4 regions of the Sporosarcina sp. P16b genome follow, and region 1 is predicted to be linked to each of the others. Evidence: riboswitches for the same ligand, from Rfam matches in the RefSeq annotation. Region 1 holds a riboswitch; each other region holds the start of a gene.
What was found. Region 1 has a riboswitch for thiamine pyrophosphate ahead of CSV77_RS06005 (ABC transporter ATP-binding protein). Riboswitches for the same ligand answer to the same signal wherever they lie in the genome.
Positions count from the first base shown of each region.

Region 1 (7,827 bases):
ACCGATCGCGAAGTCCTTCATCGAAAGTTTGTAGTTGTTCCATAGCATCTTGAATTGCATTTTGGCTATTCGTATCGAATTGATTGCGTGCATCGACAATCTTCTGCTGGCTTGCCTGTAGCTGTCCGTTTAGTTGATTCAACAACTCGAGGCTCGGTTTCTCCCCTTTAGTAATAGCGGCTTGCACTTTATCAATGGCTTGTTTGGTCGACGATAATTGATCCCGTAACGCGATGAATCTCTGTTGCAAACCGTCAAGTTTGTCACTGCCTGTCACTTTACTTGCCGCTTCTAAAACAGAAATGACTGTATCCATTTTACCAATCTGACTTTCTATCGCAGTAGACATAGTGTCGAATTGCTCCTGGTATTTACTGAAGTCAATGGATTCACGCTTACCGATTAAGCTTTGAACGACTTTCTGTGCATTGCTGTTTACTTCAGTCGCGCGATTTAATATGCTCGTCATATTTACGGAAAGCTCATTCAACTGCTTCATGAGCTTTTGAGTTTGCGGTGATAATACATTTTCGTAATTGCCTTTAATTTTTTCCATATCTTCAGCGAGTTTGTCAGACAGCGCTTGTGTTTGCGTAATTAAATCAGTCGCTGGATTGTTACCGCTCTGCAAAGTAGAAATGATCGTTTCCAAATTCTTTTTCAGACGGTTTAAATCTGTGACGCTATCATTCAAAGTACTCTGCAAATCTTTAATGTTTGTAGATTCTTTAAGGTTCTGATCTTGTTTTTTCAAATAATCGTAAATATCATCTAAACGCGCATTCGTATCTTCCAACTTGCCTTGCTTATCACGTAGCGATTCGACAAGACGATCGACGTCTTCTCCTTTGCCTGACAGCTCGCTCGTTAAATTAGGTACTTTGCGAAATGCCGTCTGTGCACTCTCCAAATTAGACGTAATGACGCGCAACGTGTGATCCACAGCCTTTTCATTCTCTTGCAACTTATTGATCAAGCGTGCGTTCAACTTTTTCGCATTAGCATGCACGGCATTGACATCATCCAGCACGACATCTACGCGATCAATAGATGAATCGGCAAAATCCAAGCCTTTATCTACCATCTGTAATTTCGAATAAATTTCAGGAATGTCATATTCCAATTGATAAATTAAATCCCGTAGTTTTTCGATATTCACTCGATTTCCTTCAATTTCTACTCCGAGATTATTGAATACTTTGAGGACTGCTTCATTCGCTTGTTCGACGAATGTTTTGTCGATATTTTCTACAATAGCAGACGCGCCTTTGCCCGCTACTTTCGGGGAAATTGCATTGATTTTTTCATTAATATAATAATCCAATGATGGCTTTTTAATATCATCGGTTACGATACTGCTTAAATTCTCTGAGAAGTCTTCCGGAATAATGATCGCAGCATAGTAATCGCCGTGTTTCACGCCTTTTAACGCTTCATCTTTCGTTACAAACTGCCAGCCTAGATCGTCGTTCTTGGTCAGCGAGACGATGACTTCATCCCCGACATTGAATTCCTTATCCTCGATTTTTGCACCTACGTCTTCACTGACGACCGCGACTTCTACGCCTTTCGTATTGGAGTAGGGATCCCACGAAGCGAGGATGTTCATCCAAGCATAAAGGGAAGGGAGAAACGCAATCGCCGCAATGACAATGAGCGCGGCTTTATTCTTGGAGATATTCCGGAGATCCCGTCTGACTATGAACCAAATTTTATTCATCTAGTATAAACCCTCACTCTATATTCCGTCATTCGCACGTCACACTAATAAATTGGAGAAAATTGTATTGTTTAACACGTCCGTGATTTGCTTCTCCGTCAGCTGTTTGTCATGCGTTTTTGACCAATCGTTAACTAGTGCTACATAAGATTTGAATAAAAGATATGCAATCAGCTCGCTGTCACATGGCTTCAATTCTCCTTTTGCGACACCGCGATCAATCTTTCCAGCAATGAAATTCACTATTTCCTTCTCAATAGTAGTTAACACATCTCCTACAGCAGGTGTGCGCAACTCTTTCTCTTCTTCTATCAGTTTAATGAATAACTGATGCGTCTCGCGAAATTTCAGCAACTGCATAATACGCGCATGGGCATTCTCTTGAAAAGTCGCACCTTCTATAGCTGTCCGTTCAGAGATATCTTTCATTTCTTCAACCATTTTCCACACAATTGAATGAAATAATTCCTCTTTATTTGAGAAAAACGTATAGATCGTACCCTTTCCTACATTCGCTATCTTCGCTACCTGATCCATCGTCGTCGCTTTATAGCCAAACATCGAAAATGATTTTTCAGCCGCCAATATAATTTCTTCTCTTCGATCCATGAAGACACTCCCTTTAAAATGACCGAAATACCATTCCGGTCTGCTAGTCATTATATTACATAGATGACCAATTAAATGCAAGAGGTTTGCGGATTGTTACTAGAATAGTTACTAAATTGAAGTTGACTACTTTACTAGACTATGTAACGATAAGAGTTGGATAAACACTAGGGGTGCTTTAGCTGAGAAAGGCGTTCGCCTTAACCCTTGAACCTGCACTAGATAATGCTAGCGGAGGGAAGTGGACATATGACGGATTTTGGCCGTACTATGCAACCGCTTCGCACAGAGAAGTGGTTTTTTTGTGTGAATTTTTTGAAGAAATGAGAAGTGGTAAGAATATGATGAATAAAGTTTTAGAGTTTACGAATGTCTCTTTTCATTATCAAGCAACGAAAGCTTCGAAACCTACTGTTATTTTCGATCAAGTTGACTGGCACGTTAAAGAAGGCGAATTCGTTAGCATTATTGGACCAAGCGGGTATGGTAAAAGTACGTTATTCCGACTCGTCACCGGCCTTGAGAACCCTGACAGTGGGAAGATTTCATTGAACGGAGAAGTGACAATGGGGCGGCTAGGCAAGGTCGGCTATATGCCGCAGCAAGACTTACTCATGCCGTGGCGAACGATTCTAGAAAATGTTCAATTACCAGTAGAGCTTCAAGGACGCAAACCTTCTTCCGATGAAATCATCCAACTACTCGCTGACTTCGGACTAGCTGGAGAAGAAAACGCCTACCCTGGAAACTTATCCGGCGGGATGCGACAACGTGTTTCCTTTTTGCGAACGATCCTGACCGGCTCAAATATTTTATTATTGGACGAGCCATTCAGCGCACTGGACGCAATCACGCGGCTGACGATGCAAGAGTGGCTAATCGATCAATGGCAGAAACTCGATAAAACCATCGTCTTCATCACACATGATATCGACGAAGCTTTATTTCTATCCGATCGCATCTTTGTGCTCGCTGAAAAACCGGTGCAGACGATTCGCGAAGTCATCGTGCCTCTCAGCCGACCACGCACGACGCGGGACTTGGCACGCCCGGAACTGATGGAACTGAAAGAGCAACTCATCGGCGACCTTCGTTCGGAGGCGCGGCTATGAAGAAGATGACTTCGTATAGTTGGTCTATACTTTTCGTCGCGATCGTACTTGGCGTATGGGAAATTGCAGCACGTCTTTACGACAAAAGCTTCCTCTTCCCGTCCCCTTCTGCGATTCTGATCAGGTTATGGGAGCTGAAAACGGAGCTGTTTATCCACCACTTACCTCCGACTGCTTTAACTATTTTGATCGGCTTATCTATTTCGATCATCATCGGATCCACACTGGCGATTGCGATGTATAGTAAGAAGCCAATTGAGCAAGCGTTTTACCCTATTCTCATCGCGTCGCAAACGATTCCTGTCATTGCGCTCGCACCGATTTTTGTCTTGTGGTTCGGCTACAGCATTTGGAGTAAAGTCGCGGTCACCGTCCTCATTACTTTTTTCCCGATAACCGTCAGCGTTTTCGACGGCTTACGCTCTTCGGATAAAAACTTGCATGAATTAATGCGGACAATGGGCGCATCTTCAAAAGATATCTTCTATAAACTAGACCTACCTTCCGCTTTGCCATCATTCTTCTCCGGGCTCAAAGTGGCGGTTACACTTAGCGTAATCGGTGCAGCTATTGGAGAATGGCTAGGCGCTCAGGCAGGACTCGGGTATTTCAGCAGAAGAATGATGACGCAATTTGACAGTGCCGCCGTATTCGCACCGATCGTCTTGCTTTCTGCAGTAGGTATTATCTTCTTTCTACTCGTCGTCGTATTAGAAAAACACTTTTTACACTGGAGGAATCATCAATGAAAAAACGTCTGTTCCTTAGCATCATGTTTCTTCTGTTATTGCTAGCTGGATGTACGAAAGATACACCCCCTGCTAAACAAGAAGAAACACCTAGCAATGAAATGAAAAAAGTTAGTATCATGCTCGACTGGTATCCGAATGCCGTACATAGTTATCTATATGTAGCGCAGGAAAAAGGCTATTTTAATGAAGAAAATGTGGAGGTAGACATTCAATTTCCTGCCAATCCGACCGATCCAATGAACTTGACTGCAGCGGGAAAAGTGACACTTGGACTGTATTACCAACCCGATGTCATTTTAGCGCAAGCAAATGAAGATATTCCGGTTAAAGCGATTGCCTCCATCGTGCGTGAGCCGCTTAATTACACCGTCATGCTGGAAGAAAGCTCGATTCAATCACCTAAAGACCTTGAAGGGAAAACTATCGGCTATCCCGGGATTCCACTGAACGAATCGTTGATTAAAACGATGGTGTCGAATGACGGGGGCGATTACGACAAAGTACATATGATCGACGTCGGATTTGAACTGGAATCTTCACTCGTTTCAAAACGCGTCGATGCCGTGACGGGAACATTTATTAATCACGAAGTGCCTGTCATGGACTCAAAAGGATTCAAAACACGCTACTTTAATCCGGTAGACTATGGCGTGCCGAATTATAGTGAAATCGTGTTATTGACGAGTGATGATACTTGGGATAAAGAACAAGACGCGATCCAGGCTTTCTGGCGAGCAGCACAAAAAGGCTATGAATTTATGGTAGAACAGCCCGAAGAAGCACTCGACCTCTTGCTGAACAACCAAGATCAAGCAAACTTCCCGTTGGACAAAGCAATCGAAACGGAAAGCTTACAAATTCTATTGCCTAAGATGGATACACACGGTGAAGCTTTTGGCGCTCTGGATGAAACTTCGTGGGAAGATGTACGGGACTGGCTCCATGAAATGGAAATGATCAAGACGAAACCTGAAGTGGACGATATGATCTTAGATATTAGTACGGATGAAATGTTTTCTAAAGTAACGAAGTAAAGTACACAAAAGGCTATTGCGGGCGTCTCCATGACTGATCGCAATAGCCTTTTTCGATTGTATGTGATTAGTCAGGATATACGGTAAACATCACAGCAAAGGACTTCTTCATTGCAATCCCATTTTTATTCTGTAGCCCTCGATCCACACGTAAATAATGAACACCTGGCTGCCATTCTGTAGTTGGTGTAATGAATAATTGCTTACTATTCATAGGATCCACTCTCGCTGTAAAACTTTCGATACGTTCTGCACTGTTTGGCTTACGGGTAATAAAAATATGTGGAGCATACTCTTTTCCAAGTGACAATTCGCTCGTAAATTTGATTGTGAATACTTTATTCGGTAGTACTTTCAACTCTGGAAAATCACCGGTAAATTCATTCGGTGAAGTAGGTGTAGTGATAGCAGGCAACGCGTTGCTAAGTCGTTCTATATTGACTAAACCCGCACCGAAATAAATATCTTTACCCGGTGCCCCTAAGTCAGTCGCTGTCATTTCAAGTAGCCTACTAATCTCAGCAGGCGTTGCTTCCGGCTTCAAAGACTTCACTAAAGACGCGGCGCCTGCTACCATAGGTCCTGAAAAAGAGGTTCCACTGACTGATATATAGCTATTATTGATTGATGTTGTATTGATTGCCACGCCTGGCGCAACTAAGCTAACGTGAGAGTTATAGTTTGAAAAAGAAGCGCGCTGATTATCTCTTTCCGTTGCCCCAACTGAAATGACAGATGGATAAGACGCGGGAAACATGATGGAATTCCCCTTTGTTGCATCGTTTCCTGCAGACGCAACGACCGTGATACCCGATTCCACTGCACGCTGAATCGCCTTTTCCTCGAATTGGGAAAATTGGCTACCCCCGTAACTCATGTTGATCACATCGACTTGCTTTAGGATGGCGTAATCAATCGCCTTGATACTATCCGACACTTTACTAAGACCGTCCAGGTGCGAGATTTTCAACGGCAATACTTTGGTGTCATATCCTCCCGCAATTCCCACTCCTCCTAGATTATTCCCAGCCTTAGAGGCAATGACTCCCGCGACAGCCGTTCCATGACCGTTGACGTCCTGAACATTCGAATTATCTGCGTAGAAATTATAACCGCCTGGCTGAATTCGCCCCTGTAAGTCTTCATGATATAGATCAATGCCAGAATCAATGACGGCTACGACAGTCTTTTTCTTTTGCTCTTGCACTCTAGACCACATCAACTGCGGCTTCATTTGTGGAATCCACCACTGCTTTACAAGAATAGGATCATTAAATACGACATGCGAATAACGCGCATGATTCGTTTCAACATGCAAGACGTTTGGATCTGCAAGAAGTTGTTCCTTCATGAATAACATTTCTGCTGAATCTGTAAAACTCCATAACTCCACTTCGTCTGTGATTATTTCACGACTTTCTACACCTGGTAAGTTTCCGTCTACTGAAAATGCCTGGCGAGTTTCTTCATACTCTACCAATAATTCATGTGAAACGGCTTCTGCACTGACGATCCCTTGAAATCCAAGTACTGCCAACAACCCAATACATACCATCAAAAGTATACGATGCTGTCCTTTCATTCGCGCCTCTTTTCTTCCCTGCCACACTTTAGCAATATGGGAATCTTTTAAACCATTATAACTCACCATTTACCATCTTCATACATCCTATACGTTAGATAGGACTACTTTACATGACGAATTTTGAAACATCCTCTTCCCTGCATATTCCGCGCCTTACTTCCTTTATGCAACAGACTTCCTTACATCTAGAATAATCCCGTCAATCATAGTATAATCTTCACTACATTGGTATCTATACTCGCATTCAAAAGATAGAACCATAGCATGAAGTAGGAGAATTCACATGAAAAAATGTCCGATATGTAATGAACTGAATAGAAAACAGCAAGAGTACTGCACAAACTGCAAAGCGTTTCTCGTATCACGCAATTTGAATAAAAAACGGTCGTTACTGAAAACCCCATTGTATCCGATTGTATTACTAGTTATTGTGCTAGCCGCGATTACAAGCTATTACGCTATGGAAACAAAATACGGTCGAAAGGCAACAACAGAGCACTTCATTTCAGCGCTGATCGAGCAAGATCAAGACGCATTGCATGAATTGATTGTGCCGAAAGATAGTCGTATTTCGATTAATGCAGAAAGTATTCAAGCATTGCTTACATTGGTTGAGAAAAATCCTTCTATCGTTCAAGTAATAGAAACCAATTTAAAAGAAAAGACCGACGAAGGCATGTTCTCTATGCATGTAACAGGAAAGCGATTCGGCCTCTTCCCCCACTATACGATCAATCCGGCGGGCTATATTCTTAAGGTGAAATCTATCGGGGAAGAAACCGTACTATCGATCCACGATACTGAGATAGGCTATATCAAAAAAAGTAATGAACAAGCAGAATTCGGCCCGTATATGGCAGGGATTTACCCTATCAAAATGACTACAACTTTACAGGACGAAAGCGTACGTGAAGAAATTCAAGCGAATGTATTCGGCGCGAAGCAATCGGTTCACCTCACTTTTGATTCCATCAAAGAATTAGCCATCGAAACTAACGTGGAAACCGACAATGAT
Region 1 is NZ_PDYO01000003.1:55,759-63,585, reverse strand. Features, by position in the region: gene CSV77_RS06015 (YhgE/Pip domain-containing protein) at 1-1,720, opposite strand, end outside; gene CSV77_RS06010 (TetR/AcrR family transcriptional regulator) at 1,760-2,329, opposite strand; TPP riboswitch at 2,489-2,586, shown strand; gene CSV77_RS06005 (ABC transporter ATP-binding protein) at 2,674-3,441, shown strand; gene CSV77_RS06000 (ABC transporter permease) at 3,438-4,190, shown strand; gene CSV77_RS05995 (ABC transporter substrate-binding protein) at 4,187-5,227, shown strand; gene CSV77_RS05990 (S8 family peptidase) at 5,295-6,809, opposite strand; gene CSV77_RS05985 (YARHG domain-containing protein) at 7,096-7,827, shown strand, end outside.

Region 2 (7,827 bases), on a different contig from region 1:
ACGAGTTTGTGCGTAGAATAAATGAGCAGGCCGCGGAGATTTGGCTAGATGGACAGCAATTAAAAGGACCTATTTCTAAACATCCAGCCTTTAGAGGGCTTATTGAAACAAAGGCTTCTCTGTATGATTTACAATTATCACCTTCACATAAGGCTCTCATGACATACGCCTCACCAGTCACAAACGAGCCAATTGGACTTTCTTACTTACAACCGAAAACTAAAATGGATTTGCAGAAACGAAGAGTTATGATAGAAGAATGGGCAAGACTTTCCTGTGGCTTACTTGGTAGAAGTCCAGATTACCTCAATACGGTGATCATGAGCTTTGCCTCTTCTTCCCCTCACTTGCTCGGCAAAGAAAACTGTTTTCCAGAACATATTCAAGCGCTGTATGAACGTGCGCGAGAAGAAGATCTATCTTTTACTCACACCTTTATTACACCGCAGGTCAATCGATCACAAAATGCCTTTAATACGTCAGATGAACCGATCTCCGCAAAGATTGTAGGCAAGACATCTGCAGGGCTCATCATTAAAGGAGCAAAGCTACTAGCCACACAGGGCGGCGTGACGGATGAAGTGTTGGTGTTCAGCACGCCTTCATTTCTTGGGGATCCTGATGAAGCTTTCGCCTTTTCCATTCCTTCCAGTACAGAAGGTTTACGTTTTCTTTGCAGGGAATCATTTGTAGGCGGGAATTCTACGTTTAATTACCCACTGAGTTCACGGTTTGAAGAGATGGATGCTATAGTTGTTTTCGATAATGTTCTCGTCCCGTGGAAGCGTGTATTCTTTCATCACAATAAGGAAGTAGCTTCAGAATTTTTCTCAATGAGTTCATTTCATCCATTTGCTACCCATCAAGTCATCACGAGACAGATCGTCAAGACGGAGTTCATGTTAAATTTGGCAGAGCAACTCGTCCAAACGATTAATATAGCGGAATATCTCCACATTCAAGAGAAATTGTCTGAAATAATTATAGGGCTCGAAACGATGAAAGCCTTGCGAGATAAATCCGAAGCCGATGCATTACCCGATCAATGGGGTTATATGTGTCCAAGTGCGATACCACTTCAAATAGCTAGCAATATTTTCCCCAAAGTCTATCCGCGTTTTAGTGAAATCATTCAGCTAATTGGAGCAAGTGGGATGGTTGCGCTACCTACCGATAAGGATTTCCATTCGGCTATTCAACCTGATCTCACAAAGTACCTACAAGGTGCTACGAAAACCGCGTTTGAACGTGTACAACTATTTCGGTTGGCTTGGGATTTGACGATGAGTTCGTTCGGCACAAGACAAACGCAATATGAACGGTATTTCTTCGGTGATCCAGTTCGCTTATCAGGACATCTATACCGATCCTATCCAAAAGACGCAGGACAAGAAATGATACACCGGTTACTCTCAGATTAAATGAAAAGTCAGTAATTTGCCGAAATTATGTCAGCTCATCGTATTTGCCAGATGCTACACTTTGTATATGGAATTGATGATTATGGTGCTATCTGTAAATAGAATAGAGCTATTTCAAGAAGCAGTCCAGTTTATTCACAGTTGTTATGATGAACTAGGACTTTCACGAGAAGAACAAATCAACATTGGTGACTCTACATCCATTGAAATGACTAAGTTATGTGAAAGCCTTGGTTGGCAAGGAGCCAAAACACCTTTTGATGTATTACCGCTTGTCATTCAAGAGTATGGGAAATCTCCGCGGCTTTTTGAATTGCCAAAGTCGTTAGTAAAAGAGGTACCTATCAGTCATCCCGAAATCAAAGGAATTTCTGAGTTGCATACAAAATGGTATGCTGTTCCGATCATTTCCAATACGCGTCTTGATATCGGTGGAATTGAATATCCTATGGCACCATTTAACGGCTGGTATATGGGTACGGAAATTGGAGCGCGTAATCTTGCAGATGCGGACCGTTATAATCTTTTGCCGTCTGTCGCCAAACTGATGGGCCTTAACACGAAATCCAATCGATCTCTTTGGATAGACAAAGCACTTGTAGAGTTGAATATAGCCGTTCTACATTCCTACCAGCAAGAAGGCGTCACACTTGTTGATCATCATACCGCAGCTAAACAATTCAAATCGTTCGAAAAGAAAGAGCAAAGTGCAGGAAGAAAAGTGACAGGTAACTGGGTATGGCTCATTCCACCACTATCACCCGCCGCTACCTATGTCTATCACAAACGGTTTGCCAATGACATTATAACTCCCAATTTCTTTTATCAAAGAGATCCCGAATAAACCAACGCCCCTGCACCATGTTATATGGTCTAGGGGCATTGGCTTATTGAACAGGTATTTCTTGAAAATCGATGCGAATAAATTTACCTGTTTCAGCTGAATAGGTGACAGTCACTATTAAACCGAATTCCCGTTCTTCCTCTTTTAACCAAAGCTGAAATTTCTCCACGCCCGTAACTTTTTTTGAGTCGGTTGCGATATGCAAATAATCCTTGATATCTGCATGAGGATATTTGAGCATCGTTTGTTTGATCGCAAGCCTTGACCATTTGGCGTATGCCGGTACTTCCACTTTACTAAGTGCAGCAGCTGACTCATCACTAGTACCCGACCCACTTGTCAATAAAACTCCAAGTGCCAAACCTATTTTTGCAAAGATGGCGCACACCTCCTTTAGGAATAGCATGCGCTGTTTATATCCATTCAATTCTAAATGAAAAACATCCAACTTAAATAGTCGGACGTTTCTTATATATTAATTTGTAATCATCTGTCCTTCATGCATACCAGGCCACATTTGCTTCGTGTAGGCCATGTCCCAGAACATATACTCATATCGAGTCATATTAAGGAAGATCTCCTCTAACCTCACTAATTCTGATTCAGGCTTGCCTTCTGCAGTTTCGTCCATTAATTCTAAGCACCAAGTAGCCAACTCGCCAAAGTCTTCCGATGAATACATGCGAATCCAGTCACCATACAATGGATGTTCCAGCGCACCAGGCAATTCCGAAAGCTCTTTGCCGATCTCCCAGTAGCTCCACGCACACGGCAATAATGCAGCGACAACTTCCGCTAGAGAGCCGTTTTGACTTACATGTAGCATATAGTGCGTGTACGCTAGGACAATTGGAGACGGCTGAGCATTCTCGAGCTCTTCCTCGGTAATGCCAAAGCGTGCTGCATATTGACGGTGAAGTTCCATTTCGGTGTGTAGTGTACCGTTAAGCAATGCAGCAAATTTACCCATCGTCTCTACATCCGTAGCCTTCATTGTGCCCACAGCAAACACTTTCGCGTAGTCAATTAAATACAAATAGTCTTGCACCATATAAAAACGAAACTTCTCCTGATCCAACAGACCATTTCCAATCTCTTGGACAAACGGGTGACTATGATTCTGTCTCCAAATCGGTAATGTCTTCTCTAATAAACGTTCTGTAAACTTCATGTATACTCTCTCCTTTTTCGTGATAAATGAAAAAGCCACTTCTTGACAAGAAGTGGCGGAGAGACATCACAGAGCACAGAAATCAGCTAAGTAACATCTACACCACTTCCTTACGCCGGTATGAACCGGATCAAGTTAAAGGGTTAAAGCATATGCTTCTCTCAGCTCCAGAGAGCACCCCTAGCGGTAACAACTATTTCATTTGTATATTCATTGTAGTCTTAACTTGTCAGAAAGGTCAAACGAATTGAGATTGCACGTAGCCTACATACAACACAGCGATTGGCAGAAGACCTTATGTTGGTCTCACTCAATCGAATACGTTTATTCGGCAGATTTCACGCAGTGTCAATTTGTTATTCTAGATGTTCTTTTAGCTTTTTCTCAACATCTTCTTCTATTTTTTTTACGCGCTCTTCTTCTAATTTACGTCGTGGTTTAGGATGATACCATTCAATTTTGCCATTAATGAATGTACCTTTAAATTCTTCGCCTTGAATCTTCAATTTAAATGACTGAAGTGGTCGAGTTTGACTTCCGCTATTCGATTGTTCGATCTCAATATCATCCGCTTCACTTCGAATCCCTTGCTCTGATAGAAGTTCCAAAACTTTATCCTCTATGGCAATTATTTCTTCTTCGCCAACATCATGTTTGGGATGTGGATTAAGCCATTGAATTTTACCGTCATGATAGTCACCTTTATACTTACGACCTTCTAAGATGAGCTTAAACTGAATTCGCTCGTACTGCCTGTCTTCAAAAACTTTTTCTGCTTCAAAGTCATCTACCACAGGGAACACCTCCAAAAATAGTATAAAGCCTCTTTTTATAAAATGGCTCATCTTACGTTATCCATAACTACTAATTCAAGCCTTCTAGCCTGAAGTTTAATTACCCATCATTCCTGCTCACGTATAAAATCCTTTAAAAAAATTTAAACTCTAATATAACTTAGCAATAGGTTGTTGTCAAATCCATTAATATTCTACTATGCTTTATATCATTCGAATATATGGTCCAAACACCGTAAGTCGTAGCGAACTTACTCCCCGTACACTCTATTACATCTTCACTCACTACCAGGCAGAAGATTAACTTCACACATGTGTAACAACCTTATTGCAGCCTTTAATAATTACCGTGAGTGTTGAACCAATACACGCAAAGACTGCTATACATTCTATTGACTTGACGGACATGGTTAATCCTACGAATGACACACCACGTATGTATAATAATACCCTAATTTTTGTGTTTCAATCATTTGAACAGTGACAAAGTTGTTTGAACAAACTGCAGAATATATACGGAATAATTTAGCCTTCTTTATTACTTTCCATGCATATTAATTTCTGCAGTACTAGCATAACGGACAGAAAATGCCCAACAACTCATTGAATTGTCGGGCATTTTCTAGTACTTCCTTAAAAAACTTGGTTTCATTTGATCCCATTCTTCGCTAATTACGTGGTGGCAGACTGAAATAATTCGCTCTATGACTTGTGTATAGTTTGCCAAGATGCGTATAGTGAAGCCAGGAACGGCAAGCTTAGACAATCCGAATGCAAATTCTCCAGCCTCTTGTTGAAGAGTTTCATATAATCGATCCAATAGAGCATCATTCGTTTTTTCTCCCACGACAATTAAGGAACCCAAATGTGTGTATCCTTCCATAAAGCCTAACTCATTCATATTTTGTGACGCTGGATGAAGTTTTATATGGTCAAAGACAACAAGTTGACCTTCCATATAAATCTCGGTTTTCAAACGGAGCATGTCATAGCTGAATTTTTCTCCTTCCGGCGACCAGCCCGGAGTCAAAATTTCGGCATACAGCAAAGTTGCTCCTTTTTCCATGTATATACTATTTTTTTGATAGCAACTGGCATCTTTGTATGCAATAAGTGCATCCGGTAAGTACTCTAGATAACTATCCTTTTTCATACGAATGACTGTTTCTTGATATACTTGCTCGGTCGGTGTTCTATATACTTTCGTCGCTGACTGGGTCGTCAACGTCAGCATCGCTCGTTCACCAAGCGTGACTTTCATTTGATACCGATCTCCATCTAAATAGCCACCGCCAGGATTCAATAAATAATAGCATGGATAACTATTTTTATTGAAATAAACGGGACGCATCACTTTAAATGCACCTTGAAAGTAAACGCTTTTCGCCACGGAGCGTCCTTGTCGGTTTTCCATGACAAGGTCAAGAACACCTGTCCATTCAGACATCTTGTCCTAGTCCTTTTAACAAAGCGTGTTTTCTGACCCATTCAACCACTTCATCTAGTCCTTGATCATCTTTTAAATTGGTGAAAAAGAAAGGTTTATTTCCTCTAAATACTTTTGTGTCGGACTCCATTACTTCAAGACTCGCCCCAACGTATGGTGCCAAATCTGTTTTATTAATAATAAACAAATCAGATTTAATCATTCCTTGTCCACCTTTGCGCGGGATTTTTTCACCTTGCGCTACGTCAATTATATATATGGAAAAGTCTACGAGTTCTGGACTGAAAGTAGCCGCTAGGTTATCACCGCCACTCTCTACAAAAATCAACTCGAGGTCGGAATGTTTTTCTTTCAATTCATTAATCGCAGCGAAATTCATCGAAGCATCTTCACGAATTGCCGTATGTGGACAGCCTCCTGTTTCCACGCCGACAATACGGTCTTCCGGAAGAATACCGTTCGCAACTAAAAATTTGGCATCTTCTTTCGTATATATATCATTGGTAATAACCGCCATACTCACTTCGCCATCTAACGCGCGTGTAATTTTTTCAACAAGCATGGTTTTTCCCGCACCAACTGGTCCACCGACACCTATTTTAATTGGTCCCATTCTAAGCACATCCTTATTATCAATTTCATTATATTCATTACGAACTAAAAATACGTATCCCGACACGTTCATGTTGCATTTGTGAAAGCTCAAGGCCTGGCGATACAACGCCAAACTCTTCTTCGTCTAATTCCATTATTTTGTCTGTCGTTTGCTGAAGTTGTTGTTGAAAAGTGTAAATGATTTTCTGTCCAGCAGTTTGTCCAAGCGGGATTGCCCGTACAGCATTTTGCACAAGACTAACAACCGTCGAGTATAAGTAATATAAAACCGTTGTATTCTTTTCTACTTGAAGATGATGTCCGATCATCGTAAAAACAATGGCTGGATGGCCAAAAGCTTGTTTATCACGAATTTTTTGGGCATAAGTAGTTAACACAGGTATTTTGTAAATGGCTTCTGCAATGTTTAACATTCTATCACCCATACGCTGTGTACCATCACGTGATTCGCGAGCAAGATTCTGTACAGTCAATATGCGGTCCAATTCCCAAACCTTATCCAGGTCATCGTTATCCAGTGCATCATATGAGAGTCTTACAGCCAAGCCGTCTGCATAAGCAAGCTGTTCATGCACATAGACATGTAACCACTCAGAAAATGTGTTAGCATCGGTGACCTTGTCTTTTTGAATATAGGTTTCTAATCCGAATGATTGACTAAAAGAGCCGATGGGAAAACTAGAATCGCATAGCTGTAACAAAGATAACGCATGATTAGTCATGACTATGCCCAATATGACGGAAAGCCTTTGCAACTTTTCGTTCTTCTCTCTTGAATGGAATCTCCATTTCTTTTAGCAAATCCTCAACTAAATAATCATATTGCACAAGCATATCCTCGTCTTCAAATTGCGCAGGCAAATGACGATTTCCAAGTTGATGGGCAATCGTTCCCATTTCAAGCATTGTCCGCGGGCTAATAATAATTAAATCATCAGAAAGGACATCAACCAAAATAATATTCTTATCATCCATAAACAGAATGTCTCCCGCTTCCAAATCACGCGGAGTTTTTAATCGAATTCCAATTTCACGTCCGTGATCGGTTTCTACGCGTTGTATTCTCTTCATTAAATGTGCACTTTCTAAGTACACTTTCTCTTTATGACGGCTTTCATACTCACTTGGATCTAAATCCCTGATATTCATCACGATTTCTTCTACAATCATTTTCTTCACCTCAGAATAGGAAATAGCGTTGTCCCATTGGCACCTCGTCAACTGGGTCACATGTTATAAGCTTTCCATCGATTTTCACTTCGTACGTTTGTGGATCTACATCAATATGTGGTGTAGCTGTATTTAATTTCATATCTTTTTTCGTAAGACTCCGTATGTTACGGACAGGGAGTACTACTTTTTCAAGTCCAAGCTTCTCTTTTATTCCTTGATCATATGCAATCTGTGAAACAAATGTAATGGAACTTTGCGGCAATGCCTTCCCGAGCGTTGCATACATCGGACGATAAATCATTGGTTGTGGTGTAGGAATCGTTGCATTCGGATCGCCCATTAAGCTAAATACCGCCATTCCA
Region 2 is NZ_PDYO01000005.1:20,393-28,219, forward strand. Features, by position in the region: gene hpaB (4-hydroxyphenylacetate 3-monooxygenase, oxygenase component) at 1-1,421, shown strand, start outside; partial or broken gene CSV77_RS07865 (nitric oxide synthase oxygenase) at 1,594-2,265, shown strand; gene CSV77_RS07870 (DUF3889 domain-containing protein) at 2,309-2,692, opposite strand; gene tenA (thiaminase II) at 2,741-3,436, opposite strand; TPP riboswitch at 3,527-3,628, opposite strand; gene CSV77_RS07880 (YheE family protein) at 3,793-4,230, opposite strand; gene CSV77_RS07885 (urease accessory protein UreD) at 4,853-5,677, opposite strand; gene ureG (urease accessory protein UreG) at 5,670-6,290, opposite strand; gene CSV77_RS07895 (urease accessory protein UreF) at 6,328-7,014, opposite strand; gene ureE (urease accessory protein UreE) at 7,007-7,462, opposite strand; gene ureC (urease subunit alpha) at 7,473-7,827, opposite strand, start outside.
Region 2: linked by a shared signal. The riboswitch ahead of tenA (thiaminase II) and the one ahead of CSV77_RS06005 (ABC transporter ATP-binding protein) in region 1 are both predicted to bind thiamine pyrophosphate.

Region 3 (7,827 bases), on a different contig from region 1:
AAGATGACGGATGGTGTGTTGAAGTTGGAGAGTTCGGCTGAGATGGCATTGGATTCGACGGAATAAGCGAGGGTTGAATAAATAATGAAATAAACGCTTCGGAAAGCTGTTTTATGGCTTTCTGAAGCGTTTTTTTATTGGAGGATTTATTGGGTATGCTCATAAAATTGGACGGAGCGCTCTATTGAACGTGTTCATCGCTCATAGTCCAGGGGCCAGCGCTCTATCCAACGTGTCAACCGATCATAGCCCACGCGCAAGCGCTCTAAGCACAAGCATCATCCCAATAAACCAGCGACGATCTTCCGTGCAACCATGATATCCTTCGTTCCATGTACCAACATCCTGCCATCGCGGAATAACACGAGTCGATGAGCGTTGTATTCACAGGAAACCAAATATGGGTTTTGTTTTAAATTAGAAACAATACCGCGAATGGATTCGGCAAATGGTAGTAGTTCCACTTGTCGGTTCCTTGGCCATGTCAGTTGCACGGTGTCGCGTCCGCACAGCACGGCAGTCCGAATGACTTCATTGGCAGATAGGTAAGGATAGGTTGGAGTGTCTGAGCAACTCGGACAACTAGATTTCTTCATACTGTGCACGTCCATTGCAGCACGTTCGCCTGTCCATAGATCGACGGATTCCAGGCGCGGTTCCATCTGCGCACCCGTTATACACTTCAGCAATTCGGCGGTTTGACGGGCAGCCGTTGTAACGACGATTGGTGAGATGACGCCGACTGTATCGCATGTTAAAGACTGTGGTGGTAACGCTTCGAGTAGACAATGCAAGCAGGGTGAGCCTTCTTTTACACCAATAGGAAACGTCAGCCCGTAGCTACCGACGCAAGCACCCATGAAGAAAGGGATGCCGAGTTGTAACGCTGCGTCATTTGCTAGTAATCGTGTTTCGATATTATCTGTGCCGTCGAGAATGAAATGATGTCCCTCGAATAGGTCGAGAACATTTTCAGGTGTCACATCCGCCACAATCCCACGAACTTTCACATCGCTGTTGATAGCGCGCAAACGGCTTTCTGCTGCAATCGCTTTCGGCAATTGATCCATGACATCTTGCTCTGTGTATAATTGCTGTCTATGAAGATTGGTCCACTCCAAAATATCACGATCAACAATCGTTAGTTCGCCGACCCCTGCACGGACAAGCATTTCCGCTCCGGAAGAACCGAGTGCACCCGCTCCTAAGACGAAAACTTTTGCCTCGCGGATACGCTGTTGTCCAACTGGTCCGATAGGTGCAAATAGCTCTTGCCGAGAATATTTTCCGGTCAATTCGTCACAAGCCCTTCAGTTGGACTGCTTGCTACGCCGTAATCGCGGACTGGCATACGTCCTGCCTTATAACCGAGACGTCCTGCTTCAATCGCGAGTTTCATTGCTTCTGCCATCATGACAGGATTTGCGGCTTCTGATACTGCCGTATTCAGCAATACACCGTCTGCTCCGAGCTCCATCGCGAATGCCGCGTCTTTTGGAGAGCCGACGCCAGCGTCAATGATGACGGGGACATTCGATTGCTCAATGATCAATGACAGATTCAGCGGATTCAGAATGCCTCTGCCTGAACCGATTGGCGCAGCGCCCGGCATGATGGCATGAACGCCTAATTCGCATAGTCTTCTTGCGAGCACTACATCGTCTGACGTATAAGGCAATACAATAAAGCCTTCCTCTAGCAGCATTTCAGTAGCGCGTAATGTCTCTACAGGATCTGGAAGCAATGAACGGCTGCATCCGATAATTTCCACTTTCACCATGTCACAAAGTCCTGATGCCTTTGCAAGACGTGCGATATGTACGGCTTCTTCTGCTGTACTTGCGCCTGCAGTATTTGGAAGTAATGTATAGCGAGTTAAATCCAATTGCTTTAGAAAATTGGGCTGCGACGCTTCGAAAATATCCATGCGTCGTACTGCAAACGTGAGGATTTCTGCTTCTGATACTGCAACTGCCTGCTTTTGTATTTCAAATGAAGGATATTTCCCTGTGCCTAGTAATAACCGTGAAGAGAATTCTTTATCTGCAATTTTTAACATCTTCATCCGCCTCCTACAAAATGTATAATTTCAATTTGGTCTCGATCCATAATCGGTGCGTCATAGTGATCTTTTTGCAAAATCTCTTTGTTTTTCTCCACAATCAAAATACGATCACCTAATCCCAAATGCTCAAGTAACTGTTGAATCGTCGCTACTTCTGGAACGACCGAATAGGTTTTTCCGTTCAGATCAATCATTTTCTTCATTAGACACGACTCCTATTCTATAACTTTGTAAGACTTTTAATGAACGCATAGGGGATAATACAGCCACGCCTGCTACGCCGTTTCGTTGTAAATCAGGCAAGTGGAGCGGCTGAATTCCGCCGATTGCATACACGGGGATCGAACTATACTTTGCAATAGAAAACAATTCTTCCGTGCCGCGCGCTGGTAGGCCGGGCTTTGATTTCGTCTCGAAAACATGCCCGTGCAAGAGCCAATCCGCGCCTTCCGTCGTAGCTTCCTTTGCTTCTTCCATTGAATGAATTGAGCACCCGAATTGTAGCTCGGGAAATTTCCGAAGTGCATCCCGTAAAGACATGCCATAGCCAGTCAACTGCACTTTTCTAAGGTTCAGCTCGCCAGCCACGTAAGGTCTGGCATGTATAATGAGCTTATCGAGTGGAAATCCGCTATTCGCAAGACGCGTAATCAAATCTGTCAGTTGTGCATCTGTCTTGGACTTTTCACGCAAAATAATAGCATCTAGAAACGGCGCTGTCTGCTGCAAGTGTAAAGTCAGTTCGTCAACCGAAAGACAGTCATCAGTCACGCCAAGTAACTTCATTCATTCCCCTCCAATAGAAAAAACCACTTCCCGAATCGGAAAGTGGTGGATGTGTCGACAGAAATATATACGGAACGACTCGCCACTTCCCTCCGCAGATGCTAATCTGTTCAGGTAATAAGGGTTTCAGAGCCACACTCTTTTCTCAGTCCTTGTGAAGGATTCCCCCAATGGTCAAAATATTTAGTTTTCAGAACTAGCGTATCATGTACGTAGTGGAATGAAAAGAGTTTCTTTTATAAAAGTAATAAAGCATCCAAATCGAGAATATCCACCGTTTTCATGCTGGACTGCCGAATCCAGCCCGACTCCTCGAATGCGCTTAATTTGCGACTAATTGTTTCAGGTGTCGTCCCGAGGTGGGAGGCGAGATCTTTGCGACTCATCGGTAATTCGACTGTCAATTGTTGTTGTTCTTCAGATAAATCGGCTAGATATAGGGCGATACGCGTTTCTGCTGCTTCCATACCGATCCGCGCTGCCCGTTGTTCTGTCCGGGCGAGGCGAGAGGAGAATTCCTCTAACATCTTTAATGAGATCGCAGGATGTTTTTGTAGAAGTTGTTGCATTTGATCACGTTGAATAATACATAATTCCACGGGTTCAAGTGTTTCTGCGTAGGCGTCATGAGGTTTGGCATTGAATAATGACAGCTCACCTGTGAAATCTCCCGGTTCTAAAATTCGCACGAGTTGCTCTTTGCCGTTTTCTGACAGGCGGTATACTTTGATTCGTCCTTTATGCAAAATATATAAACCTTCGGAGCAGTCGCCTTCATTGTAAATGATTTTTCCACGTGGATGCGAAGTGTTTCGCGCGAGTTCCTACTACGTGTTTCATCTGTTCAGTTTCCAAATGATTGAACAACGGAACGAGCGATACACACATATTTTGATCCGTCGTATTATTGTGGGGCTGTTGACTCATTCACTTTCACCTCGCTTATATTTCGACTGGCTGGTTTGTCACTAGTATAGCGTATTAATCGAATGGCGTTCAATATAACCAAAAGTACACTTGCTTCATTTATGGAAGCACTGCCTGTAACAATCGGTCCGTCAACTGGAACTTGTTCTCCTGAGCGAACGATTACTCGGTCACCGACTACTACCTCGTCAACAGCGATTGTCATTATTTTACCATCTCGAAAGACACTTGCTTCTAGTGGGGCCAGATCAATAAGTGCCTTGAGGGACGAGCGGGTTTTCTCCATTGTACGAATTTCAAGTAGCGCTCCGAATAAAAATAAGAAGGTAACTGCAGCGGATTCTACATACTCACCAATAAATAGCGCACCGATGACCGCGATGGTCACGAGAAGTTCAATACTAAAAGCTTTCATGCGGATAGCTTTCCATGCCTTGATTGCAATCGGAGTACCCGCGATTAAAGTGGCCGCGATTAATGTAATCTGACGCGCGTCATGAAGGCTTGCGAAGTGCAAGATGATCGCTGCTCCAAGCAAAATCGCGGATAGGGAAGTGATGCGTACGGTTTGCTTTGCGTTCATTTGAATGCCTCCTCTCTATGAGACTTTTTTATTGAGAACTGGATAGCCGAGTTTACTAATTAATTCCTGTAATTCATTGGCTTCTACGATAGATTCATCAAACTCGACTCGAACTTTACTTGAATGGAATAATACTTTTACTCGCTGTACACCTTTTGCTCGAGATAGTGCACCTTCAATTTTTTTGACACATGACGGGCAACTGAATGGTTCCATTAAAAATACGACTTTTTTCATTGATCTCATCCTCTTCTTGTGTATTTGTCAACTTAAGTATGAGAGTATTTTGTGAAAACGACCTTGACGCCCATCAACTTTTGTCAAACAATACTTTTTCTTCTCGTCAAAGTGCTTTATACTGAATAAGCAGTATACATTTATGAATAGAGGAGAATCGTACGGATGAAATTAACCTATTCTGGTAAAACGAAAGACGTCTACCGCTTGGAAGATGGCCACGTGCTATTGAAATTCAAGGATGATGTAACAGGGGAAGATGGTGTATTTGATCCAGGTGCCAACACAGTAGGCCTGACGATTGATGGTGCCGGGAAGTCTGGACTTCGCATGACGAAATACTTTTTCGAGAAATTGGAGGAGCAAAACGTACCGACGCATTACATCGATGCCGATCTGGATGAAGTGACGATGACGGTGAAGCCTGCTACGATCTTTGGTAAAGGATTAGAAGTGATTTGTCGATACCGTGCGGTCGGAAGTTTCTTGCGCAGATTCGGTGCGTATGCCGAAGAAGGACAAGTATTGGATGCATTCGTGGAAGTGACGCTAAAAGATGATGAACGTCAAGATCCACCCATTTCAGAAGATGCTTTGGCACAACTTCACATTTTGACGCATGAAGAATATGCGGTACTTAAAGAATTGACCCAGCAAATTTCTGAAGTAGTGCGATCAGAGATGGCGGAAAAAGGTTTAGAACTTTATGATATCAAATTGGAGTTCGGTCGCGATCCTGAGCGAAACATCATGTTGATCGATGAAATTTCAGGAGGCAATATGCGCGTTTATCGAGGCGATACATATATTGAACCAATGGAATTAGAAAAGATATTATTTTCATAAAACTCAACCGGAAACGAAAATTGTTTCCGGTTTTTTATATTGTCACTTACGCTATGCGCTGACTGACCTAGTATCAGGAGTGTTTTTTATTGTATAAGGGAGGGAGGGGGGAGTGGACGCTCATTCAAGTGGCTAGAGCGCTCTATTGTGCTGCATATTCGCTCTTAGTTTGTTGATAAGCGCTCTATAGGTCCTTGCAACCGCTCATTGTCGCGAGTTAACCGATCTATCTTGCCGGCTATCCGCTCTTAGAACTCCAACAGCATGTTAGAAAACTATAAAAGTGGGTACACTACATATTGTGGGTTCATTATCCAAATAGTAATGAACATCAAAGTACATAACTTACACGAGGAGGAATGCATTTATGTGGAAATTACCTAGTATTGTATTGGGATCCGCGTTAATGATGGCGGCTTGCGGTGGCGCGGCGGATGAAGAAAAAGAAAAAGAACCGGTGAACGGCAGCGGTGAACCCGTCGTGGAAGAAGAGGGGACAACGGAGCCTGAAGTGATGGCGCCAGTGATAAATGTGGATGGAGAAGAAATCGGTTCCGTAACGCTAACGCAAGGACCGTCTGGCGTAGCAATGGATGTCGACGTATCGGGCCTTGAGCCAGGGGAACACGGCATGCACTTCCATGAAACCGGTGTCTGTACAGCACCGGACTTTAAAGCATCTGCTGGCGGTCATTTCAACCCAACAGATAAAAAGCACGGATTGGATAATCCAGAAGGACACCACGCTGGTGACTTGGAGAATCTTGTGGCGGATGAAGATGGAAACGCAAAAGTTACTGTGACGACAGATGAAGTTACACTTGAGTCTGGAAAAGACAATTCATTACTCGATGAAGACGGAACGGCGTTGGTGATTCACGAGGGTCCGGATGATAACATCACAGATCCAGCAGGTAATTCAGGCGCGCCATTTGCTTGTGCAGAGATTACATCTGAGAATATGAAGTAATAAGTAGAACAGGATGTCCCGAGGTGTGGGGCATCTTTTTTGTGTGTTGAAGTTTTAAGTCAAAGTATATTGGAAATGGATAGTTAGTTAATATCTACGAAAAAATTAAAGCAGAAGGACGCAAATCTCCTTACGTATCCCATTGCCAGCCTCTTCATTCACATAGACGAAAAAAAGAACGCCCTCCCGGAAAGGGGCGTCCTGTTGATTACCGAACTATCGCGATAATCCCTTCTTCATCATCCAGCTTTAGCTGAATGCCTGCTGCCATCGGATCTTGATCGAGATACTGCTCAATCCAAAGGCGAAGTGCTTCGACAAGACGGGAGGTATCCAAATGATGCATCTTGCCATTAAGCTCGGCATCTGCTGAAAACCCAGTGTCCTCATCGTAAGCAAGTTCGACTTCCACGTCGTCTGGCATAGCACGTGACTCTTTTGCAATCAATACACAAACTGCATTTACTACGTCCTGTTCGTAGATTATCTGTTGTTCCATTGATTCATATCCTCATTGCGTTTACGCTCTTTCTCTTTGAAGATTGCGAAAATCTTCCGAACCATGTAAATGATGAAGACAATCGCTAACACGTTAATCAACAAGCCCATAATGGACCCAAGCATACCCATATTCGCAAACAAGCTGCCGAATAATAGACCCGCAAGTCCACCAACTAATAGACCTTTCATCAAGCCGCCACCCATACCGCCTGGCTTCTTCGCTGTGTTACCTGCTGTTGCTCTATCATTACTTTGATTGGTATCTTGTTTCTTTTCGGCTTTATTCGGTTGCACACGATTAGGTGTACTGAAACTCTTCTTACCAGACTTATAACCACGTGCTTCAGCAGTAATTTCATCTTGGAAGATGATGTTCCCGATTGGCGACAAAATCAATGTCGCAGCGAGGAAAAATGCAGCAAATTTTTTCAATTGATAATCTCCTTTAATGCTGTAATGAAGGTCTTGGATTTACCAAAGCCCTTGTCTTTATTTTACTGGATATCTTACCGTAATGAAAGGAAATTCCCTTACTTCGCGAAGAAGTTTTCAGTATAAAATGGCTGTTCTTTGTCATTGAAGTCTACACCGATCCCAATGAACTGGTAGTCACGGATTAATATGTTTTCTCTGTGGCCTTTTGAATTCATTAGACCTTCATGTGCAAAAATACTGCTTGACTGACCGTAGGCTAGGTTTTCACCCGCACTGACGAACGCCACCCCTTGCTTTTTCATACGGTCAAAAGGGGACTCGCCTTGCAAGTTTTTATGACTGAAGTAATCTTGTACTGCCATATCCGTACTGTGCAGACGTGCTGTTTCAGCCGCAAGTTCATCCCATGTTAAAATGGAGCGACCGTGTCGAACTCTTGCTGCGTTCGTCAAGTCAAATAGTTGCATCTCAAAGCCT
Region 3 is NZ_PDYO01000008.1:116,678-124,504, forward strand. Features, by position in the region: gene CSV77_RS11125 (ABC transporter ATP-binding protein) at 1-66, shown strand, start outside; gene CSV77_RS11130 (ThiF family adenylyltransferase) at 279-1,295, opposite strand; gene CSV77_RS11135 (thiazole synthase) at 1,292-2,065, opposite strand; gene thiS (sulfur carrier protein ThiS) at 2,062-2,268, opposite strand; gene CSV77_RS11145 (thiamine phosphate synthase) at 2,252-2,851, opposite strand; TPP riboswitch at 2,922-3,030, opposite strand; gene CSV77_RS11150 (Crp/Fnr family transcriptional regulator) at 3,088-3,597, opposite strand; gene CSV77_RS17140 (hypothetical protein) at 3,626-3,778, opposite strand; gene CSV77_RS11155 (P-type ATPase actuator domain-containing protein) at 3,756-4,361, opposite strand; gene CSV77_RS11160 (heavy-metal-associated domain-containing protein) at 4,377-4,598, opposite strand; gene CSV77_RS11165 (phosphoribosylaminoimidazolesuccinocarboxamide synthase) at 4,764-5,444, shown strand; gene CSV77_RS11170 (superoxide dismutase family protein) at 5,812-6,414, shown strand; gene CSV77_RS11175 (DUF2653 family protein) at 6,623-6,913, opposite strand; gene CSV77_RS11180 (hypothetical protein) at 6,898-7,347, opposite strand; gene CSV77_RS11185 (CAP domain-containing protein) at 7,446-7,827, opposite strand, start outside.
Region 3: linked by a shared signal. The riboswitch ahead of CSV77_RS11145 (thiamine phosphate synthase) and the one ahead of CSV77_RS06005 (ABC transporter ATP-binding protein) in region 1 are both predicted to bind thiamine pyrophosphate.

Region 4 (7,827 bases), on a different contig from region 1:
GTTGCCGATCTCAGGTTCAATCAAGGCTCGTGGTGGTATTTATGAAGTTTTGAAGCATGCAGAGACGCTTGCGGTAGATAGTCAATTGCTAGATCCTACAAAAGACTACAGCCAATTCGATACGCCGAGATTCCGAGAGTTGTTTGCGAAGCACAAAATTGCTGTAGGCTCGACAGGGAATCTGGGATTGAGTATTGGTATTATGAGTGCAAAGCTTGGCTTCAATGTCACGGTGCATATGTCAGCCGATGCCAAACAGTGGAAAAAGGATTTACTGCGCTCCAAAGGCGTTCAGGTGGTGGAGTATATCGATGATTACAGTAAAGCAGTAGAAGAAGGCCGGCGTCAGGCAGAGGCTGATCCGTCTTGTCATTTTGTGGATGATGAAAACTCTACGGATTTATTCATGGGATATGCAGTGGCAGGGGAACGTGTTGCGGCACAATTGAAAGAGCAGAATATTACTGTCGATGAAGCGCACCCTCTATTCGTCTATTTACCTTGCGGCGTAGGCGGGGGACCAGGCGGCGTGGCATTCGGATTAAAATTGGCTTTAGGTGATCATGTGCATTGCTTCTTTGCTGAACCGACACACTCACCGTGCATGATGATTGGTATGATGACAGGAATGCACGACCAAGTCTCGGTTGCAGATTTTGGCTTGGACAATAAAACTGCGGCTGATGGTTTAGCAGTCGGTACAGCTTCTGCATTTGTTGGAAAAACGATGGAACCATTCCTCACAGGATGCTATACGGTAGAAGATCAGACATTATTTACGCTTCTTAAAGAGCTGGCGGATAGTGAAGACATCTGGCTGGAACCTTCAGCACTTGCTGGTATGACAGGACCTGTACAAGTTATTAAGTCTACATTACCGTTAGCAGACTCCAAAAACGCAACGCACCTTGTATGGGGAACGGGCGGAAATATGGTGCCTGCGGACGAAATGAAGAGTTATTATCATTATACGAGGAAATAATACACTCTATTTCCCGGGAAATCGACAAAAGATCCGCAGAGACTATTCTCTGCGGATCTTACTTTTTAGAATAGATGATTTGGAAGCTAGAAAACATCGTTGATCAACGTTCCCGGACACAAGTTTGTCCTCATTACGCTTGCCCACCATTTTGTCCTACATCATGGTCTTACTGCAAATCTCTAAAAATCTTTAATTTCAAGAGTCTTGGAGCTAATAATAGACCGATAATTGTCCCACTCACCGTCGATACAAGAAAAGGGGGTAGGAAAAATAAAGCGGTTACGGTCGTGCCCATCAAGATTTTGGCATAAGGCACTGCAAACAATGGTGCTATCAAACCGGTACCGATAACCTCCCCGATGCCTGTACTCCAATTCTTTTTGAAACGCCGGTATAATACGCCAGCTAAAAACGCACCGATCATCCCGCCAGGAAATGCGAGCAGTGAACCTGTCCCTGTCAGTATACGTACGAGTCCTGTCATAAACGCTACCACGACAGCGGCCCCCGGACCCATTACGATCGCCACTATGACATTTACAGTATGCTGTATGGGATACGCTCTGGCGATACCAGCAGGGAATGAAACGAATGCAGAGCCGGCAACTGCAATTGCGACAAACATTGTCATGAAAATCATTTTCCGTGTATTCATACGATCCCCATTCATGCCAACAAAGAGTGTATAGTGTTTGATAAATCGCTTGCTGCGTACTGCGGATCTTTAGCCGATGCGATAGCGGAGACCACAGCTATACCGTCTGCCCCGGCTTGGATAACAGAGCCGGTAGTAGCCAGTGTAATGCCGCCTATAGCGACGATCGGCATGTCAGGGAACGCAGTATGGATTTCTTCTACTAGAGTGGTACCTACAACTGCCGAAGCATCGAGTTTGGTTGACGTCGGATAGATCGGACCCAGACCTACATAATTCGCCCCGATTGATTGTGCAATTTGTACCTCATGTGCATTGTGAGTTGAAACTCCAAGCCACTTATCCCGACCAATTCGCTGACGCACGCTGTCTGCCTGTTCATCATCTTGTCCTACATGAACCCCGTCTGCATTAATGGCCAATGCCAAATCCACATCGTCATTGATGATGAAAGGAACACGATACAATCTGCAAAGTGCCTGACACTTTCTAGCGAATCCGAGCAAAGCCTCGCCTTCAAGCGCATTAGATCCCTTTTCACGCAACTGGAAACATGTGACACCACCGCGAAGAGCCGCTTCTACTATTGCTAACGGATCCTGACTCTGAGCGTTTGGTGTACCCATTACAAAATATAAGCCTAATGCTTTCCTCACTTCCATGTTTGACATCAGTGCATCTCCTTTTTCAGTTCACCGTATGCCCAGTGATTGGTTGGTCCGTGCCCTGAACCAATCTTCAGGCCATTTTCAATCGCGGCCTGTATGAATTGCTTCGCTTCGGCAACTGCATCCGTCAAAGAATAGCCCTTAGCCAGAAAACTCGTCAAAGCCGCTGCGAATGTGCATCCGGTCCCGTGTGTATCTTTGGTTTGAATCCAAGGTGTTGTTACAGTGAATGACTGCCCTTCTTCGTCCGCGTAATAATCCTTTGCATCCAGTACATCATTGCGGTGACCGCCTTTCATAACGACGGCTCTTGCTCCCATTTTGATAAAAGCGGCTGCAGCTTGCCGAATGTCTTCGTCTGTTCGTATTTTCATTCCGGTTAGCACTTCCGCTTCAGGAATATTTGGAGTGACAATGGTAGCTAGCGGTAGTAAATGCTCTTTTAATGCTTCAATCGCCTGTTGCTGCAATAAAGCCTGTCCTCCCTTTGCAATCATGACAGGGTCAATGACTAAAGGAAACGGAGGGTATTCCTTTAATAGCGCAGCTACTTCAGTAATGATTTCCGCCGAAAACAGCATCCCAGTTTTACATGCTTTTACATCAAAATCATCCAGTACTGCACGAATTTGTGCTATTACTCCATCTGTCTGTATTGGATAAACACTGTGAACACCGTGTGTGTTCTGAGCAGTCACTGCAGTTATGGCAGAAGTGCCGTATACACCTAGCTCCTGAAACGTCTTTAAGTCGGCCTGAATTCCTGCGCCTCCTCCGCTATCTGAACCGGCAATGGTCAATGCTACTTGTACTGTCAATCGAAAAACCTCCTGTCTAGTATACTGAAATTGTTTTCCGTTCGTTATCCAATGTATGTAAGGTATTTAAGAAGTTTACAGCAAAGTCGCCAGGACCATGTGAAACCTTTGCAGTTTGTTCACCAGCCCGTTTATAAAATGAAAGTGCATCTGCTACGGCTTCCAGGGGATGTTCCATTCCTACGGAGAGAAATGCACCCGTGACAGAACTGAGTAAACAACCCGTGCCGGTTATGGTGGTCATCATCGGGTGGCCGCCCGTAATGGATAATGTGGAATGGCCGTCCGTGACTAAATCGACTTCGCCTGAAACCGCCACGAGACAGTTGTACTTAAGGGCAGTCTTTTTCGCTATACTTTCGATGTCGGCAGAACCTTCTCCTGCGTCAACACCCTTAGCGGCCCATGGAACATCTGCAATCGCAGCAAGTTCCCCTGTATTACAGCGGATTAGTGTGATATCTACCTCGTCCAACACTTTTAGAACGCTAGCTTTACGAAAAGCCGTAGCACCTGCACCAACTGGATCTAGTACTACAGGTTTTCCTGCTGCGCGGGCACTTTTTCCCGCCAAAATCATTGCGTCTACTGTTTGTTGCTTCAATGTACCAATATTTAAAATACTGCAAGCGGCAATTTTTGCAATGTCTTCTGCCTCCTCCACTGCATCCGCCATAACGGGAGAAGCGCCTATTGCAAGTAACCCATTTGCCTGGAAATTCGCGACTACAAAGTTTGTCATGCAATGAACGAGCGGTTGCTTTTGACGAAGTTCTTGAATAAGCTGCATGTTTCTTTTCCTCCTTAAAAAGGTATATATACAAAAAGCCCATGCATAGGTGGGCGGTTGGGTATGAAAACTACCCACTTTCCTCCGCTAGTATGTACTAGATCAGGTTCAAAGGGTTTGCGTAATTGCATCTCAGCCAATAAAAGGCGCCCCTAGTGGTGGCTATGTATTAGACAGGCTGATTATATCATATACATGAAAAAGGTTAAAATAATACTGGCATTATAGGATCAAAGTAATTGGAAATGAGTGATTGTGCATAGATGAAAAGGTATAACGATATGCTGAATGTTACATAATTATCTGAAGGCGTATAACTGTTTCAGATGAAATAGATAAAAGGGAGCAGATCGCAAATGGAGAAATTATTCGAAATTCAACAGATGAATCATTCATTGGATGATATATCATTCACGTGGAGTGACACAGGTGGTTATTACCGTGTCTATAAAAATGACCGACAAGTATATGAAGGAACGGCTCCAAAGTTTACGGATGGAGAGCTAGATCCGTCATATCCTTTTCAATATACAGTGGAACGAGTGGAGGAAGGACGGGTTCGAGATGTAATTGTTATCCAGACATCACCTCTGACAGAAGTACAGGAAGATGAACATCCTTTACAACGCTTGGTGATCACAACGATTGCCGCCCCATCACAAATTGCTCTGTCATGGGAGTGGATTAAGGATGTAGAGAAGTTTGATGTTTTCCGGAATGGACAATACATCGAGACAATTACGGATAATCGTTTTATTGATCGCGAGACAAGTTCTTCTGAGGCGGTAGTATATAGTGTCGTGGCAACACGCCCATTACTTGATAGCAATCAGAAAATGAATGTCAGTAAATCAATCGCATCAAAAGTGTATGAAGTGATTATGCCTCCAGATCCTAATAATAAACCAACAGAAGAAGTCTATACATTTTCCGTGCGAGTAAAGCAACGGGATCGATTACTCATTCCAGTGGCTGACAGGAAAAAGTTAAATGAAGTGAAGCAATGGAAGTTCCGCTACACGACTTTTTTAAAGGAAGATATCATAAAAAACCCGAATCTTTTTTCGTCGATTCCATACTTTACAGGAGACGATCGGGACTTTAACCCTGAAGGAAAGAGCTTCCGTACCCGTGTAGATATAGAAGGAGAGTTCATCGGAGGAGACAGCAATCTGCGGTTTACGAAAGCAACAGGGCCGTCAATTGGCTTAAATACTATGAAACGGTATAAGCGTCATGCCCATGCTTCTGTAGAGGGTATAGAAATCGATCGGTTGGAGGAGAAATCGACAGAAGTTCATTTTACAATCAATCATGATGTAGGCAATCCATTAACCGCTTCACCGTCTATTCACTATGAAATGAAAGCTCATTTGGATCAGCAAGGTAACTTAGATCTAGTTGGCTATCATAATGATGCGCCTCATCATGAAATTTATTTAGCGATTGATGGCGAGAACTGGCGTCCTGTGCATCGTACTGAAAGTGAAGGATTGGCGTATTTGACGGGTGTGCTAGGAGATAACTATTGGCGCTATATGACGTGTAATTAACAATGAACCGCCGCAATCCATAGTGAATTGCGGCGGTTCATTTAACTATGCTTTACTAGTTGATCGTTTCTTGAAAACTCCTCCGTTCCGAATTAAGCTTTCTGACTCGGACGTTCAACTTTCCAATTGACTCTGCTGTCAGTTCAATTTTTCCATTTTGCTTATGTTTTTTCCATATCTCCAATTTTTCACTTATTTCTTTTGTGTTTTATCTATTGGCTGCAATACTTCCGGCCTTTCATTCTATTACTCGACAACAAGTCACCGAGGTGCCATTTGCTGGATCGAACTTTATAGGCTTGGAACTTCAAAAACCTTTTCATTGTTTTATAATGGCATTTTGTTGAAAGCGCTTACTGAATAGTTTAAAATAATAGATAGCTTATAAAAGCGTACACATTAGGAATAATGTGAAACTATGTTTCGTATAATAGCTTTGCGTGCATAACGATTGCGCTGGGATACAAGCAAATTAATGAGAACAGGGAGTGTGACGCAGTATGGTACAAGCTTCAGAAAATCTAGTTTATGCAAATCCGAATACACAAGGTTCAAAGGTTCAGTTCAAAGAACGCTATGATAATTTCATCGGTGGCAAGTGGACAGCACCAGTAAAAGGCCAGTATTTTGATAATTCCACGCCAGTTACAGGTAAGGTATTTACCCAAGTAGCTAGATCTACAGAAGAAGACATTGAACTGGCTCTAGATGCAGCTCATGCAGCAAAAGATGCATGGGGAAAAACATCAGTCACTGAACGTTCGAATATTTTGCTGAAGATAGCGGATCGTATTGAAAAGAACTTGGAAATGCTAGCTGTAGCTGAAACGTGGGATAACGGGAAAGCTATCCGTGAAACATTGAATGCCGATCTTCCGCTTGCAGTGGATCATTTTAGATACTTTGCTTCTGCAATTCGTGCGCAAGAAGGCGGAGTTAGTCAAATTGATAACGATACAGTAGCCTACCATTTCCACGAGCCGTTAGGAGTCGTCGGGCAAATTATTCCGTGGAACTTCCCGATTCTGATGGCGGTATGGAAACTTGCTCCGGCATTGGCTGCAGGAAACTGTATCGTGTTAAAACCAGCTGAGCAAACACCTGCTTCCATTTTGGTATTGGTTGAATTAATCGAAGACTTACTACCAGCGGGTGTTCTGAATATAGTCAACGGTTTCGGGCTGGAAGCAGGAAAACCACTAGCATCCAATCCGCGCATCAATAAAGTTGCCTTTACGGGGGAGACGACAACAGGTCGTCTAATTATGCAGTACGCTTCTCAAAACTTGATTCCGGTTACATTGGAACTGGGCGGAAAATCTCCGAATATTTTCTTCGAGGATGTCATGGCGCAAGACGATGCATTCCTTGATAAGGCTGTTGAAGGTTTTGTTATGTTTGCATTGAACCAAGGTGAGGTCTGTACATGTCCGTCCCGTGCATTGATTCAGGAATCCATTTATGACAAGTTCATGGAACGCGCACTTGAGCGTGTTAAAGCGATCAAAGTAGGAAATCCCTTGGATCCGACGGTTATGATGGGTGCTCAGGCATCCACTGAACAACTAGAGAAAATTCTTTCTTACTTAGACATTGGAAAACAAGAAGGCGCAGAATGTCTGACGGGCGGTGAGCAAAACAAACTTGAAGGTGATCTTGCAGAGGGGTATTATGTGCAACCGACTGTATTTAAAGGACATAATAAAATGAGGATCTTCCAAGAAGAAATCTTTGGTCCTGTAGTAGCGGTTACGACATTCAAAGATAAAGAAGAAGCACTAGAAATTGCGAATGACACATTATATGGACTAGGTTCAGGTGTATGGACGCGCGATATGAATACAGCGTATCGTTTCGGTCGTGGTATTCAGGCAGGACGTGTATGGACGAACTGCTATCATGCATATCCGGCACACGCTGCATTTGGTGGCTACAAAGCATCAGGAATCGGACGTGAAAACCACTTGCAAATGCTGGCACATTATCAGCAGACGAAGAACATGCTAGTTAGCTACGACGAAAGCAAACTAGGATTCTTTTGATTGAATCTATCTGGAGGATCCGAAGTGAATGGAGGAATTCCTATGCCAGATCGAGTAGTCGCAACAGAAGAAGCGTTGGCCCTTATAGAATGGTTAAAAGATAAGCACGGCCCTTTGATGTTTCACCAGTCTGGCGGTTGCTGTGATGGATCTTCTCCGATGTGTTACGAAGATGGAGACTTGATTATTGGTAATCAGGATATCTTGCTTGGGCATATTGGCGGCATGCCATTCTATATGATGAAGAGCCAGTTTGAATACTGGAAGCATACACAACTGATTATTGACGTAGTCGACGGACGTGGAGGGATGTTTT
Region 4 is NZ_PDYO01000005.1:91,514-99,340, reverse strand. Features, by position in the region: gene CSV77_RS08315 (D-serine ammonia-lyase) at 1-982, shown strand, start outside; gene thiW (energy coupling factor transporter S component ThiW) at 1,152-1,640, opposite strand; gene thiE (thiamine phosphate synthase) at 1,652-2,311, opposite strand; gene thiD (bifunctional hydroxymethylpyrimidine kinase/phosphomethylpyrimidine kinase) at 2,311-3,126, opposite strand; gene thiM (hydroxyethylthiazole kinase) at 3,143-3,916, opposite strand; TPP riboswitch at 3,979-4,080, opposite strand; gene CSV77_RS08290 (DUF3238 domain-containing protein) at 4,273-5,469, shown strand; gene adh (aldehyde dehydrogenase) at 5,970-7,511, shown strand; gene CSV77_RS08280 (DUF779 domain-containing protein) at 7,554-7,827, shown strand, end outside.
Region 4: linked by a shared signal. The riboswitch ahead of thiM (hydroxyethylthiazole kinase) and the one ahead of CSV77_RS06005 (ABC transporter ATP-binding protein) in region 1 are both predicted to bind thiamine pyrophosphate.